2 regions of the Streptomyces sp. NPDC001450 genome follow, and region 2 is predicted to be linked to the other one. Evidence: riboswitches for the same ligand, from Rfam matches in the RefSeq annotation. Region 2 holds a riboswitch; the other holds the start of a gene.
What was found. Region 2 has a riboswitch for glycine ahead of gcvP (aminomethyl-transferring glycine dehydrogenase). Riboswitches for the same ligand answer to the same signal wherever they lie in the genome.
Positions count from the first base shown of each region.

Region 1 (7,831 bases), on a different contig from region 2:
CTCGATGATGCGGGCGAGCATGTCACGGCCGTACTGCGGCTCCACGCCCAGCGGGTGGCTCCAACTCATACCGCCCCAGCTGCCCTTGGGGGCCAGTCGAGCCGGATCGATGAGGTCCTGGTGGAACTGGTTGGGGTCCAGCCCGAAAGCCCACTCGATCGGCTTCGCGAACACCGCCATCAGCACGAGCAGGATGACGACGACCCCGCCCGCCACGGCCAGTTTGTCCCGTTTGAACCGGGTCCAGGCGATCTGCGAGAGTGAACGCCCTTCGATCTGGGATTTCTTGACCCCGGCGAGCACAGCCTCGGGCGGGGTCTCGGCCTCGGCTCCGGTGGTCTCGATCGGTGCGGTCACTGTGAACCCGACCCCTCTAGCCGGTTGTTGCCCGGCCCGCGTCTGCCGCGAAGGTTTGCGGCTTTATCGACTTGCACTCGACCACGAGGTGAGCACCTCGTGTCTGAGTGGGGAGTCTTCAGCGTGGCTGCGATCACCCGCCAGAGTCCAAGGCGAAAGTATGCATAACCGTGATACAGCCATGGGGGTTCCGTTATCCGAACCTACGGAACCGGCCCTCGGACGCGCTCATCACACCCGGTGACCACTCATTCGTCGCCATCAACCCATCGCACACGGCAGCGCGGGGTGTGCCCGCTCAGTAGGCGCCGTGCACGGGCGGGTATCCGTAGCCGGCAGCCGGGGCCTGCGGCTGCGGGGCGGCCGCGTGGGCCTCGCGGTCGTAGAACGGACGGGCGCTGGCCCGCATCCACATCACGACCGGGTCGTAGTCGTCGGTCATCGCGACCGTCGACACCGGAAGCCCGTCCGGGACCGCGCCGACCGACTGCTGCATCATCGCGCGCACCGAGTCCACCGCGGCCGGCGAGGTGTCGTACACATCCAGACCGATGGCGAGGTACGGCGCCCCGAGCGCGGGCTGGACCCAGGCGCGGCGCAGGGAGCGCAGGGCCGGGGTGCGGTGGGCGTTCTGCGCGAGCAGGGCGTAGAACTGCGGGATCTCGATGCCGGGTTCGGACAGCCGCAGGGGGCCGGCCGGCTGGCGGTCCAGGCCGGTGGCGATGCGGCGCAGGTCCAGCCAGGGGATCCCGACGCCGCCGCCCGGAGCGTGCGGATTGAGCCAGAGACCGTAGTGGTCGGGATAGAGGGTGCGGGCCACGTCCAGTCCGTCGACCACCTCGTAGGAGCGGTTCCAGCCGCTCGCCGAGAGTTCCTGGGCGGAGGTCACACAGGGGGCGTAGCTGAAGCCGTCGACCTCCATGTTTCCGTACTGGGCGTCGGGCGAGCCGGCCTGGCCGTGCCACAGGAGCATCCAGATCTGGCCGGAGGACGGGGTGGCGAGGGCGCGCAGCAGTGCCTCGTAGGCGTCGTAGCGCCCTGGGGTGACCTGGCGCAGCATGTGCTCGACGCTGCCGCTGTGGCTCGCGCTCACCTGTCGTACCGGCCCTTCTGGGAGTTGCCCCGCGTTTGGGAACAGCTTAAGCGCCTAGGGGCTCGGGGCCTCGTGTCCGTCGGCGGGTGCGGGTGCGTGGTGGCTTGTCGGGTCCCGCGGCGGAGCCGCATATCGGACACAGCCCCGCACCCCTGGGTTGGCTGCCCCTGGGTTGGCTTCCAGTGGCCGTAGAAGCTAATGCCCGTACTGGTAGAAAGGGCGCACGTTCGTCCTGAGCCAGTCGGCCACCGGGTCCTGGGCCACGTCCAGGAGGACCAGGTTGACCGGCCACTTGACCGGGACTTTGCCGAGGGCCTTGCCGAGGGCGTCCAGGGGGACGGCTCGTAGGTCGCCTTCCCACTGGGAGAGTTCGACACCCACGAACATCACGGGGTCGGCCGTCTCGACGGCGGCGAGGCACCGGCGGGCGGTGAGGACCACGCCGGTCGCGGCGAACTCGGCGGAGGCGGCGGTCAGGAAGTCGACCGGGTCGTCCTGCCAGTCGGGCTCGAAGAGGCGGACCCGGCCGCCTGAGCCGGGGCCGTCCAGCGGGGTGCGGCCCGCGCGGCACAGCTCGGCCACCGCCTCCGGCGGCAGCGGTATGCCGACCACGCCGTCGGGGTTGACGGCGATACCGACCTGCGGAGGCAGGCCGCGGGCGAACTCCACCGCCGGGGCGATGGTGTACGACATGTGGGAGCCGGTCGCCTGGCGGAGCTGTTCCTCGGAGCTGAAGACCGGGACGTACACCTGGCCCTCGATGTCCATCGTGGGCAGGTCCAGGGGGCCGCTCTGCGGGCCGCCGCCGCTCGGCAGGGGGATCCAGAGGAAGCTCCGGCCCAGCACCTCGATGATCCGGCCGCCCGCGGAGGGTATGCCGAGGGAGGCCGAGAGCACCTCCTCCAGCTCGTTGCCGGGCCAACCGCCGTGCGGGTGGGGGTGCGTCTGTGCCGGGAAGTCCGCGGGAGTGTCCGCCGGGAAGTCCATCTGCCTACCGCCTGCTGGGAACCATGCTGTGGATCAGAAGGCTAGCGGGTGCCTGTGACAGCGGCCGGTCCGATCAGCCGGTGAAGGCTATGCGGTGCAGGACGTCCGCCGCGTCCCGGTCCAGCAGCACCGCCGAGTCGCAGCCGGCGGGCAGCTCGCCGCGCTCCACCGCGCGCAGCAGCCGGGCGGTCGTACGGCGGTGGCGGCTGAAGGCGTAGCGGGACACGCCGCGGCCGCGCTCGCGCTGGCCCTCGCGGGCGGTGCCGGGGGTGACGTCGAGGAGGAGCAGGTGCAGGGTGCCGCCGCGGCGGCGGGCCTCGCGGGCCAGCCAGGCGCGCACCCAGGACTGGGTGCCGCAGTCGTGCACGACGACACCCTCGCCGGTGCGCAGGACGCGGCGCAGTCCGGCGTAGTGGGCGAGCCGGACCAGGGGACGGTAGAGCGCGTAGGGAAGGAAGCGGGGCGCGCGGGCGTCCCAGCGGTCGCGGGTGTCCTGGGAGTCGACGCGGTGGCCGGTGACCGCGCGGTGCATCAGCGTGGACTTGCCGCTGCCGGGCAGGCCGGTGATCACCACCAGGTCGGCGGGCCCGAAGTGCAGGGCGCGCGGGCTGCGGCCCTCTCGGTCGCGCAGGTCGCGGACGACCGGGGCCGGGCGGTCGGCGCAGCGCTCGCGGGCCGGGGCGGAGGGCTGCTTCGCCACCGCGATGCCGGTGGTGGCGGCGTAGGCCGTGGTCCTGTTCACCGTGATCGTCCTCCCCTGTGGGCCTGGTAATCCCATGCCCATCACATGTAAAGAGAAGGTAATGCGCCGCGTCCAGTGGTTCGGTGCGCGTACTGCCACAGGTCGGTTACAGATGCGGCCCTGACGGGTGGGGGTGAGGCGTGCAATGATGTGCGCGCCAACTGCATACCGGCCGTTTGAATCCGCGCGGGAGAGTTCCCAGCAGCCTTCGCTGGGGCGCCGAAGGAGCAAGTCCCTCCCTTGAATCTCTCAGGCCCCGTTACCGCGCGGGCGAGGCACATCTGAAAAGCGGGCCGCTGTGTCAGTGGCTCCACCCAAGGTGCAAGCCGTGATCGTCCCTGTGGCGGTCTCGGCGAACCTCTCAGGTTCCGATGACAGATGGGGAGGAACTACCTCGCCCGTCAGCCTGCCCTGGGAGACGACCGACCGATGAGCAGTACCGAACTCCGTCACACCGCGTTGGACGCGCTCCATCGCTCGCTCGGTGCGACGATGACCGACTTCGCGGGCTGGGACATGCCCCTGCGCTACGGCTCCGAGCGCGACGAGCACGTGGCCGTGCGGACCAAGGCCGGCCTTTTCGACCTCTCCCACATGGGTGAGATCACCGTGACCGGCGCGGAGGCGGCGGCCCTGCTGAACTTCGCCCTGGTCGGCAACATCGCCTCCGTCGGCGTCGGCCGCGCCCGCTACACCATGATCTGCCAGGCCGACGGCGGCATCCTGGACGACCTGATCGTCTACCGCCTCGCCGAGACCGAGTACATGGTCGTCGCCAACGCCTCCAACGCCCAGGTGGTGCTGGACGCGCTGACCGAGCGCGCCGCGGGCTTCGACGCCGAGGTGCGCGACGACCGTGACGCGTACGCGCTGATCGCGGTCCAGGGCCCCGAGTCCCCCGGCATCCTGAAGTCCCTCACGGACGCCGACCTGGACGGCCTGAAGTACTACGCGGGCCTGCCCGGCACGGTCGCCGGCGTCCCCGCCCTGATCGCCCGCACCGGCTACACCGGCGAGGACGGCTTCGAGCTGTTCGTGAAGCCCGAGCACGCCGTGGAGCTGTGGCAGGCGCTGACCAAGGCCGGCGAGGGCGTCGGTCTGGTGCCCTGCGGCCTGTCCTGCCGGGACACCCTGCGCCTGGAGGCGGGCATGCCGCTGTACGGGCACGAGCTGACCACGTCCCTGACACCGTTCGACGCCGGGCTCGGCCGCGTGGTGAAGTTCGAGAAGGAGGGCGACTTCGTGGGCCGCGAGGCGCTCACCGAGGCCGCCGCCAAGGCCGAGCAGAACCCGCCGCGGGTGCTCGTCGGCCTGATCGCCGAGGGCCGCCGGGTGCCGCGCGCCGGGTACGCCGTCGTCGCCGGCGGCGAGGTCATCGGCGAGGTCACCTCCGGCGCCCCCTCCCCCACCCTGGGCAAGCCGATCGCCATCGCCTACGTCGACGCTGCGCACGCGGCGCCGGGCACCGCGGGCGTTGGTGTGGACATCCGCGGGAGCCACGAGCCGTACGAGGTCGTGGCGCTGCCGTTCTACAAGCGCCAGAAGTAGACACTGGGCGCGGTCCGTACCCAGAACGTGACCCTGCGCACACTTCACCTGCTCATCAGCAGGTTCAGCAGTCCCCCATTCATCAGCACTCCCGCGCGTACAGGAGAATTCAGGCCATGAGCAACCCCCAGCAGCTGCGCTACAGCAAGGAGCACGAGTGGCTGTCGGCCGCCGAGGACGGCGTGTCGACGGTCGGCATCACGGAGCACGCGGCCAACGCGCTCGGCGATGTCGTCTTCGTCCAGCTCCCGGAGGTCGGTGACACGGTGTCCGCGGGCGAGTCCTGCGGCGAGCTGGAGTCGACCAAGTCGGTCAGCGACCTGTACGCACCCGTGACCGGTGAGATCACCGAGATCAACCAGGACGTCGTCGACGACCCGTCGCTGGTCAACTCGGCCCCCTTCGAGGGCGGCTGGCTGTTCAAGGTACGCATCACGGACGAGCCGGCCGACCTGCTCTCCGCCGACGAGTACACCGCCTTCACCGCCGGCTGAGGAGTCGTAGCCGTATGACTGTCCTGAACACGTCCCTGCACGAGCTGGACCCGGAGATCGCCGCCGCGGTCGACGCCGAGCTGAACCGCCAGCAGTCGACCCTGGAGATGATCGCCTCTGAGAACTTCGCGCCGCTCGCGGTGATGGAGGCCCAGGGCTCGGTCCTCACCAACAAGTACGCCGAGGGCTACCCGGGCCGCCGCTACTACGGCGGCTGCGAGCACGTCGACGTCGCCGAGCAGATCGCCATCGACCGGATCAAGGAGCTGTTCGGCGCCGAGTACGCCAACGTGCAGCCCCACTCCGGCGCGTCCGCGAACCAGGCGGCCCTGTTCGCGCTGGCCCAGCCCGGGGACACCATCCTCGGCCTGGACCTGGCGCACGGCGGCCACCTGACCCACGGGATGCGGCTGAACTTCTCCGGCAAGCAGTTCAACGTGGTCGCCTACCACGTGGACGTCGAGACCGGCCTGGTCGACATGGCCGAGGTCGAGCGCCTGGCCAAGGAGCACCGCCCGAAGGTGATCATCGCGGGCTGGTCGGCGTACCCGCGTCAGCTGGACTTCGCCGAGTTCCGCCGGATCGCCGACGAGGTCGAGGCCTACCTGTGGGTCGACATGGCGCACTTCGCGGGCCTGGTCGCCGCCGGTCTCCACCCGAACCCGGTCGAGTACGCGGACGTGGTCACCTCCACGACCCACAAGACGCTCGGCGGCCCGCGCGGCGGCATCATCCTCGCGAAGAAGGACTTCGCGAAGAAGCTGAACTCGTCCGTCTTCCCGGGCTTCCAGGGCGGCCCCCTGGAGCACGTGATCGCGGCCAAGGCGGTCTCCTTCAAGGTCGCCGCCTCGGAGGACTTCAAGGAGCGCCAGCGCCGTACGGTGGAGGGCGCGCAGATCCTCGCCGAGCGGCTGACCGCGGCCGACGCCCGCGAGGCCGGCGTGAACGTGCTCTCCGGCGGCACGGACGTGCACCTGATCCTGGTCGACCTGCGCGAGTCCGAGCTGGACGGCCAGCAGGCCGAGGACCGCCTCCACGAGGTCGGCATCACGGTCAACCGCAACGCCGTCCCGAACGACCCGCGTCCCCCGATGGTCACGTCGGGCCTGCGGATCGGCACGCCCGCCCTGGCGACCCGCGGCTTCACGGCCGAGGACTTCGCCGAGGTCGCGGACGTGATCGCCGAGGCACTCAAGGCGCCTTCCCCCTTCGGGGAGGCCGACGCGGAAGCTCTCAAGGCCCGGGTCAAGGCCCTGGCCGACAAGCACCCGCTGTACCCCGGTCTCAACAAGTAAGTCCGAAGTACCCCGGCACCGCGCACACTGGACACCAGAAGTGCGCGCGGTGCCGGGGGGTGCCCACCCCGCACCACACCCCTGAGCACCACCCCCGTATTGAGGAGTTCCCCGTGGCCATCTCGGTCTTCGACCTGTTCTCGATCGGCATCGGCCCGTCCAGCTCCCACACGGTCGGCCCGATGCGCGCGGCGCGCATGTTCGCGCGGCGACTGCGCAACGAAGGGCTGCTGGAATCCGTCACGTCGATACGCTCCGAGCTGTACGGCTCACTCGGCGCGACCGGCCACGGCCACGGAACGCCCAAGGCGGTGCTGCTCGGCCTGGAGGGCGCCTCGCCGCGCACGGTGGACGTGGAGACGGCGGACCAGCGGGTGGCGGACATCAAGGCGAACAAGCGGCTGAGCCTGCTCGGCGAGCACGAGATCGCGTTCGACTTCGACGCCGACCTGAAGCTGCACCGCCGCAAGGCGCTCCCGTACCACGCCAACGGCATGACGCTGTGGGCGTACGACGCCGCGGGCACGGAACTGCTCTCCAAGACGTACTACTCGGTCGGCGGCGGCTTCGTCGTGGACGAGGACGCGGTCGGCGCGGACCGCATCGTGCTGGACGACACGGTCCTGAAGTATCCCTTCCGCACCGGCGACGAGCTGCTCCGCCTCACGAAGGAGACCGGCCTGTCGATCTCCTCCCTGATGCTGGAGAACGAGCGGGCCTGGCGCACGGAGGAGGAGATCCGGGCGGGCCTGCTGGAGATCTGGCGCGTGATGCGCGAGTGCGTGCGGCGCGGCATGTCCCGCGAGGGCATCCTGCCCGGCGGTCTGAAGGTCCGCCGCCGCGCGTCCGTCACGGCCCGCCAGCTGCGCGCCGAGGGCGACCCGCTCGCGCACGCCATGGAGTGGCTCACGCTGTACGCGATGGCCGTGAACGAGGAGAACGCGGCGGGCGGCCGCGTGGTCACCGCCCCCACGAACGGCGCGGCCGGCATCATCCCGGCGGTCCTGCACTACTACATCGACTTCGTGCCCGGCGCCGACGAGGACGGCGTGGTCCGCTTCCTCCTGGCCGCCGGCGCGATCGGCATGCTCTTCAAGGAGAACGCCTCCATCTCCGGCGCCGAGGTCGGCTGCCAGGGCGAGGTGGGCTCCGCCTGCTCGATGGCGGCCGGCGCCCTCGCCGAGGTCCTCGGCGGCAGCCCGGAGCAGGTCGAGAACGCCGCCGAGATCGGCATGGAGCACAACCTCGGCCTCACCTGCGACCCGGTCGGCGGCCTGGTCCAGATCCCCTGCATCGAGCGCAACGGCATGGCCGC
Region 1 covers NZ_JBSFHY010000026.1:41,522-49,352, reverse strand. Annotated here, with positions in the region: gene ACWC5O_RS26680 (ABC transporter permease) at 1-357, opposite strand, end outside; gene ACWC5O_RS26675 (enhanced serine sensitivity protein SseB C-terminal domain-containing protein) at 656-1,417, opposite strand; gene ACWC5O_RS26670 (enhanced serine sensitivity protein SseB) at 1,646-2,437, opposite strand; gene ACWC5O_RS26665 (AAA family ATPase) at 2,511-3,179, opposite strand; glycine riboswitch at 3,357-3,454, shown strand; glycine riboswitch at 3,455-3,567, shown strand; gene gcvT (glycine cleavage system aminomethyltransferase GcvT) at 3,609-4,727, shown strand; gene gcvH (glycine cleavage system protein GcvH) at 4,844-5,221, shown strand; gene glyA (serine hydroxymethyltransferase) at 5,236-6,516, shown strand; gene ACWC5O_RS26645 (L-serine ammonia-lyase) at 6,630-7,831, shown strand, end outside.
Region 1: it holds a riboswitch for glycine, as region 2 does, so the genes downstream of both, gcvT (glycine cleavage system aminomethyltransferase GcvT) here and gcvP (aminomethyl-transferring glycine dehydrogenase) in region 2, are expected to answer to the same signal.

Region 2 (7,831 bases):
AGTAGATCCGTGATGACCCGTTCCGTGCGCCGGACCCGGATGCTGCAGCTGGCCGGTGCGGGAGCCGCCGCCCTGATGGCACTGAGCGCCTGCTCCTCCTCGGCCGACGACTCGTCGGCCGCGTCGAAGGCGCCGGACGCGTCGTCCTCCGCCTCCCCGAAGCTCTCCGGGAAGGTCACCGTGTTCGCGGCCGCCTCCCTCAAGGAGAGCTTCACGGCCCTGGGCAAGGAGTTCGAGCAGGCGCACCCCGGCACCACCGTCAGCTTCAGCTTCGGCGGCAGCGACACCCTCGCCGCGAGCATCACCAGCGGCGCCCCGGCGGACGTCTTCGCCGCCGCCAGCCCCAAGACCATGGCGATCGTGACGGACAAGCAGGACGCGGCCGGCACCCCGGCCACCTTCGTCCGCAACCAGCTGGAGATCGCCACCCTGCCGGGCAACCCCGACAAGGTGTCCTCCCTGAAGGACCTCACCAAGTCCGGTCTGAAGGTCGTCCTGTGCGACAAGACCGTGCCGTGCGGTGCCGCCGCGCAGAAGGCCCTGGACGCCGGCAAGCTGAAGCTCACCCCGGTCTCCTACGAGCAGGACGTCAGGGCCGCCCTGACGAAGGTCGAGCTGAAGGAGGCCGACGCGGCCGTCGTCTACAAGACCGATGTGAAGGCGGCGGGTGACAAGGTGGAGGGCGTGGAGTTCCCCGAGTCGGCCAAGGCCGTCAACGACTATCCGATCGCCCTGCTGAAGAACGCCGGCAACGCCGCGGCGGCCAAGGCGTTCATCGAGTTGGTGCAGTCCGCCGAGGGCCAGAAGGTCCTGGGCGAAGCCGGGTTCCTCAAGCCGTGACCTCGCTCGACAAGCCCGGTGCCGCGGCCGGCCCCCGCACGAGTGGGCCGCGGTGCCGCCGCGTCGGCACGGGGGGCCGACGCGGGGTCCCGTTGCCGCTGCTGGTGCCGGGCGTGGTGGCCCTGGCGTTCCTGCTGCTGCCGCTGATCGCGCTGCTCGTACGGGCTCCGTGGCGGGGCCTGCCGCAGCAGCTGACCAGCGCAGAGGTGTGGCAGGCGCTCCAGCTGTCCCTGGTCACCGCCACGGCAGCGACGGCCGTGAGCCTGGTGCTGGGGGTGCCGCTGGCCTGGCTGCTGGCCCGTACGCAGTTCCCTGGCCGCGGTCTGGTCCGCGCCCTGGTGACCCTGCCCCTGGTGCTTCCGCCGGTGGTCGGCGGTGTGGCCCTGCTGCTCGCCCTGGGGCGCAACGGCGTCATCGGCAAGTGGCTCGACGCCTGGTTCGGGATCACCCTCCCCTTCACCACCACCGGTGTCGTGATCGCGGAGGCGTTCGTCGCGATGCCGTTCCTGGTCATCAGCGTCGAGGGCACCCTGCGGGCCGCCGACCCGCGCTTCGAGGAGGCGGCCACCACGCTCGGCGCGTCCCGCTTCACCGCGTTCCGCCGGGTCACCCTGCCGCTGATCGCCCCCGGCATCGCCGCGGGCGCGGTGCTGGCCTGGGCCCGCGCGCTCGGCGAGTTCGGCGCGACGATCACCTTCGCGGGCAACTTCCCCGGCCGCACCCAGACCATGCCCCTGGCGGTCTACCTCGCGCTGCAGAACGACCCCGAGGCGGCCATCGCCCTCAGCCTCGTCCTGCTCGCCGTGTCCATCGCGGTGCTCGCGGGATTGCGGGACCGGTGGCTGACGGGGACCGGGCGGTGACGCGAGGATGGAAGACGACGCTGTGCGTGTGCCGACGAAGGACGCCCTCTTCATGACCGACATCGACGCCCTCAGGGCCGACCTCGAAGTGGTGGGCGAGCAGGGGCTCGACGCCCGGCTCGTCGTCGAGCAAGGCTCCTTCCGGCTCGACGTGGCTCTGACCGCCGTCCCCGGGGAGGTCATCGCACTGCTGGGCCCCAACGGCGCCGGCAAGACCACCGCTCTGCGCGCCCTCGCCGGTCTCGTCCCGCTCACCGACGGCCATCTGCGGCTGGACGGCGCCTCCCTGGACCGCATGCCACCCGAGTCCCGCCCGGTCGGCGTGGTCTTCCAGGACTACCTGCTCTTCCCGCACCTGTCCGCCCTGGACAACGTGGCCTTCGGACCGCGCTGCCGGGGCGTCTCCAAGGCCGAGGCGCGGGCCCAGGCCGCCGCCTGGCTGGACCGCATGGGCCTCGCCGAGCACGCCGGCGCCAAGCCCCGCAGGCTCTCCGGCGGCCAGGCCCAGCGCGTCGCGCTCGCCCGCGCCCTCGCCACCCGGCCCCGGCTGCTGCTCCTGGACGAGCCGCTGGCGGCCCTGGACGCTCGTACCCGCCTGGAGGTCCGCGCCCAGCTCCGCCGCCATCTGGCCGAGTTCGAGGCGGTCGCCGTCCTCGTCACGCACGATCCGCTGGACGCCATGGTGCTCGCGGACCGGCTGGTGGTCGTCGAGCACGGCCGGGTCGTCCAGGTGGGCACCCCGGCCGACATCGCCCGCCATCCGCGCACCGACTACATCGCGCAGCTGGTCGGCCTCAACCTCTACCGGGGACGGGCCGAGGGGCATACGGTACGGCTCGACGCGGGACCCTCGATCACGACCACGGAGGTGCTGTCCGGGCCGGTCTTCGTGGCGTTCCCGCCGGCCGCCGTCACCCTCTTCCGGGACCGGCCCACAGGTGCCAGCGCCCGCAACCTGTGGCGCTGCGAGGTCGCCGGTCTGGAGACCCACGGCGACCAGATCCGCGCCGACCTCACCGGTGAACTCCCCCTGGCCGCCGACCTCACCACGGTCGCCGCGGCCGAGCTGGACCTGCATCCCGGCGCAGCTGTCTGGGCGACGGTCAAAGCGACGCAGACGCACGCATACCCTGCCTGAACGGGAGCGCCCTCTACCGTGGGTGCCCATGACACTGAGCATCCGCAACCAGCTCCCCGGCACCGTCACCGAGGTCCACCCCGGCGAGGTCATGGCCACGGTCAAGATCCGCCTGGACGGCGGGCAGGAGCTCATGGCGGCCATCACCCTGGAGGCCGTCGAGCAGCTCGGCCTCGCTCCGGACTCCCGCGTCCTCTCCCTGGTGAAGTCGACGGAGATCTCGCTCGCCACGAGCCGGTTCGAGGGCCTGTCGATCCGCAACCAGCTCCCCGGCGCGATCGTCCAGATCGCCCTCGGCGGAGTCATGGCCTCCGTGAAGGTCTCGGTGGCCGGCGGCGAACTCACGGCCGTGATCACCAAGGACGCGGCCGAAGACCTCGGCCTCTTCGTCGGTTCCGACGCGATCGCCCTGATCAAGGCTACCGAAGTGGCGCTTGCCTCGGTGTGAAGACGGCGGAGCCCCGCCCGGAACACGGGCGGGGCTCTCACCAGGAACTAGCTCAGTCCTCGTACGCGTCCAGCGGCGGGCAGGAGCAGACCAGGTTGCGGTCACCGAAGGCCTGGTCGATCCGGCGCACCGGCGGCCAGTACTTGTCGGCGGCCGAGACACCGGCCGGGAAGACGGCGTCCTCACGGCTGTAGGCGTGCGTCCACTCGCCGCCGAGCGCGGCCGCCGTGTGCGGAGCGTTCGCGAGCGGGTTGTCCTCCGCGGGCCACTCGCCCGAGCCGACCTTCTCGATCTCCGCGCGGATGGCGATCATCGCGTCGCAGAACCGGTCCAGCTCGGCCAGGTCCTCGGACTCGGTCGGCTCGATCATCAGCGTGCCGGCCACCGGGAAGGACATGGTCGGCGCGTGGAAGCCGTAGTCGATCAGGCGCTTGGCCACGTCGTCCACGCTCACGCCGGTCGCCTTGGTCAGCGGGCGCAGGTCGATGATGCACTCGTGCGCGACCAGGTTGCCGGGGCCGGTGTAGAGCACCGGGTAGTGCGGCTCCAGGCGCTTGGCGACGTAGTTCGCGGAGAGCACGGCCACCTGGGTGGCGCGCTTGAGGCCCTCGCCGCCCATCAGGCGGACGTACGCCCACGAGATCGGCAGAATGCCCGCACTGCCCCAGGGAGCCGCCGAGATCGGGCCGACGCCCGTCTCCGGGCCGGCCGCCGGCTGCAGCGGGTGGTTGGGCAGGTACGGCGCCAGGTGCCCGCGGACCGCGACCGGGCCGACGCCGGGGCCGCCGCCACCGTGCGGGATGCAGAAGGTCTTGTGCAGGTTCAGGTGCGAGACGTCACCGCCGAAGTGGCCCGGCTTGGCGAGGCCGACCAGGGCGTTGAGGTTGGCGCCGTCGACGTACACCTGGCCGCCCGCCTCGTGCACCTGGGCGCAGATGTCGGCGACGTGCTCCTCGAACACACCGTGCGTGGACGGGTAGGTGATCATCAGGACCGCCAGCTCGTCGCGGTACTGCTCGATCTTGGCCCGCAGGTCCTCGACGTCGATCTCGCCGTCCTCGGCGGTCCTCACGACGACGACCTTCATGCCGGCCATCACGGCGCTGGCGGCGTTGGTGCCGTGCGCCGAGGACGGGATCAGGCAGATGGTGCGCTGCTCGTCGCCGTTGGCCCGGTGGTAGCCGCGTACGGCCAGCAGACCGGCCAGCTCGCCCTGCGAACCGGCGTTCGGCTGGAGCGAGACCTTGTCGTAGCCGGTGACCTCGGCGAGACGCTCCTCCAGCTCGCGGATGAGCGTGAGGTAGCCCTCGGCCTGCTCGGCGGGCGCGAAGGGGTGCAGCTGGCCGAACTCGGGCCAGGTGACCGGCTCCATCTCCGTGGTCGCGTTGAGCTTCATGGTGCAGGAGCCCAGCGGGATCATGCCGCGGTCGAGCGCGTAGTCGCGGTCGGCCAGCTTGCGCAGGTAGCGCAGCATGGCGGTCTCTGAGCGGTGCTCGTGGAAGACCGGGTGCGTCAGGAAGTCGTCGGTGCGCAGCAGCGCCTGGGGCAGGGTGTCCGCGGCCGTCACGTCCAGCGCCTCGATGTCGCCCTCGACACCGAAGGCGGACCAGACGGCGGCCAGCTGGGCCCGGTTGCTGGTCTCGTCGCAGGCGAGGGAGACGTGGTCGGCGTCCACGAGACGCAGGTTGACGCCGTTCTCCAGGGCGGCGGCGACCACCTCGGCGGCCTTGCCGGGAACGCGTGCGGTGAGGGTGTCGAAGTAGGCGCCGTGGACGATCTCGACACCGCCGGCCTTCAGGCCCTCGGCGAGGATCGTGGCGTAGCGGTGGGTGCGGCGGGCGATGGCACGCAGCCCCTCGGGGCCGTGGTACACGGCGTACATACCGGCCATCACGGCGAGCAGCACCTGCGCGGTGCAGATGTTGCTCGTGGCCTTCTCGCGGCGGATGTGCTGCTCACGGGTCTGCAGCGCGAGGCGGTAGGCCTTGTTCCCGTCGGCGTCGACGGAGACGCCGACCAGACGGCCGGGCAGGCTGCGCGCGAACTTCTCGTGCACCGCCATGTAGCCCGCGTGCGGCCCGCCGAAGCCCATCGGCACGCCGAAGCGCTGGGTCGTGCCGACGGCGATGTCCGCACCCAGCTCGCCCGGCGAGGTCAGCAGGGTGAGGGCCAGCAGGTCGGCGGAGACGGTGACGAGGGCGCCCAGCTCGTGCGCCTGGTCGATGACCGCCTTGATGTCGCGTACGGCACCGGAGGCGCCCGGGTACTGGATCAGCACGCCGTTGATCTCGCGCGCGGCGACGTCGGCCGGGATGCCGTTGCTGAGGTCGGCGACGACGACCTCGACACCGGTCGGCTCGGCACGCGTCTCGATGACGGCGACGGTCTGCGGCAGCGCGTCCGCGTCGACCAGGAACAGGCCCTTCTTGTTCCTGCCCATGCGCCGGGACAGCGCCATCGCCTCGGCGGCGGCGGTGCCCTCGTCCAGGAGGGAGGCGCCGGAGGTGGGCAGGCCGGTGAGGTCGGCGACCATGGTCTGGAAGTTGAGCAGCGCCTCCAGGCGGCCCTGCGAGATCTCCGGCTGGTACGGCGTGTAGGCCGTGTACCAGGCCGGGTTCTCCATGACGTTGCGCAGGATGACGGGCGGGGTGAAGGTCCCGTAGTACCCGAGCCCGATCATCGAGCCGAGCACCTGGTTGCGGTCGGCGAGCGAGCGCAGCTCGGCGAGCACCTCGGCCTCGGTACGGGCACCCGGCAGATCGAGCGCGTCGGCGTTCTTGATCACATCCGGCACCGCGGCGGCGGTGAGCTCGTCGAGCGAGCCGTAACCGACGTGCGCGAGCATCTTGGCCCGCGCCTCCTGGTCGGGCCCGATGTGGCGCTGCTCGAAGGGGATGCCCGCTTCGAGCTCGGAGAGCGGAATGCGATGGGGGGTCATTGCGGAGGCCTCCTGGTCTGACGCGACCTTCGAGGGGCACCACGGCGGTTGCCCCGACGGCCTCCCCCTCTGTCATCAAAACCTGAGAGCTTCACCGGGCGCCCGAGGGGCCCGGCTTTCACCGTCGGTGAGGGCGGGAGCCGTCGACACTCGCCCTGCTTTCCAGAGTGACCTCGTCCGTGCGGTACGTGAGCCTGAGAGATTCCGGGGAGGATTTGCTCCTTCGGCGCCTCCGAGGTGGTCGGAGGACTCTCCCGCACGGGGTCAGCAGCCGCTGCCAGCCTACCAGCGAGGTCAACGCACGGGCCCTCGAGTGGCCGCCTCCTTGAATGTGCTCTTTTGTAGTGCTTACGGATGAGTTGCGACCAAGTGGAGGGAGAGGGACGGTGCAGACCGACATCGATCCGCGCAACCTGATCGGCCGCAAGGCGTTCGACCGCAATGGCACCAAGATCGGCACCATCGACGAGGTGTACCTCGACGATGCCACGGGCGTACCGGAGTGGGCGGCCATACGCACCGGCCTGTTCTCCCGGGACGCCTTCGTCCCCCTGGAGCCCAGCGAACTGGTGGAGGGCGCCCTCCGGGTCCCCTTCGACCGCGCGCTCATCAAGGACGCCCCCGACTTCGGCGTGGGCCGTCACCTCTCCCCCGAACAGGAACTCCAGCTCTACCACCACTACGGCCTCGATGCGGCAGCACCTCCCTCGGTGCCGGACCACGACTTCGGCAAGCTGGCGGGCACGGAGGAGGTCTGATCCTCGGCCGGGGAACCCGTCTCCTCCCCGGGAACGGTGGTCTGCCGCACGGGCGGGTCGGCGACATCGGTTCCCTGAACCAACGGCAACGGCTCAGCCGACTCCAGCGAGGGATCGTCGGCAAAAAACGTCCGCACCCGCCCCGGCTCGGACAGCGGTGTCTCGAAGCGAACAGTGACCCGTCCCAGGCCACTGCCCTGCACCCAGCCGTGCCCGTACTCGGTGTGCCGCACGTCGTACCCGGCACGCCAGTGCCGCTCGGCGGGCTCCGGGCGCTCCTCCACGGCCTCGGGTGCGGGCTCCTCCGGCGCGTGCGCGGCCGCGGCGGCGTTCCGCTCGCCCGCCGCCGCCTGCGCGAACAGGTCCTCCTGGGTGTAGTCGGCGAGCCCCGAGACGCCCACGCCCAGCAGCCGTACTCCGCCCGTGGTGTCCACCGACTCCAGCAGCCGAGCGGCCGCCTCCCGGATCACCGCCGGATCGTCGGTGGGGCCACGGAGCGTCTCGGAGCGGGTCAGCGTCGAGAAGTCGTACCGCCGCACCTTCAGCACGATGGTCCGCCCGGACAGCCCCGCCCCGCGCAACCGCCCCACGCACCGGTCGGCGAGCCGCTGCACCTCCAGGCCGACCCGCAGCCGGTCATGGATGTCCACGTCGTAGGTGTCCTCGACCGACACCGACTTGGTCTCCCGCTCGGCCACCACGGGCCGGTCGTCGTGCGCCAGCGCCATGGCGTACAGCGCGTGCCCGTGCGCCTTGCCGAGCATCCGTACGAGTTCGTCCTCCCCCGCCTCGGCCAGCTCCTCGACGGTGGTGATCCCGGCCCGCCGCAGATGGTCCCCGGTGGCC
Region 2 covers NZ_JBSFHY010000038.1:90,672-98,502, forward strand. Annotated here, with positions in the region: gene modA (molybdate ABC transporter substrate-binding protein) at 13-840, shown strand; gene modB (molybdate ABC transporter permease subunit) at 837-1,703, shown strand; gene ACWC5O_RS33895 (ABC transporter ATP-binding protein) at 1,756-2,841, shown strand; gene ACWC5O_RS33900 (TOBE domain-containing protein) at 2,870-3,289, shown strand; gene gcvP (aminomethyl-transferring glycine dehydrogenase) at 3,342-6,227, opposite strand; glycine riboswitch at 6,400-6,494, opposite strand; gene ACWC5O_RS33910 (PRC-barrel domain-containing protein) at 6,614-6,985, shown strand; gene ACWC5O_RS33915 (DNA polymerase IV) at 6,907-7,831, opposite strand, start outside.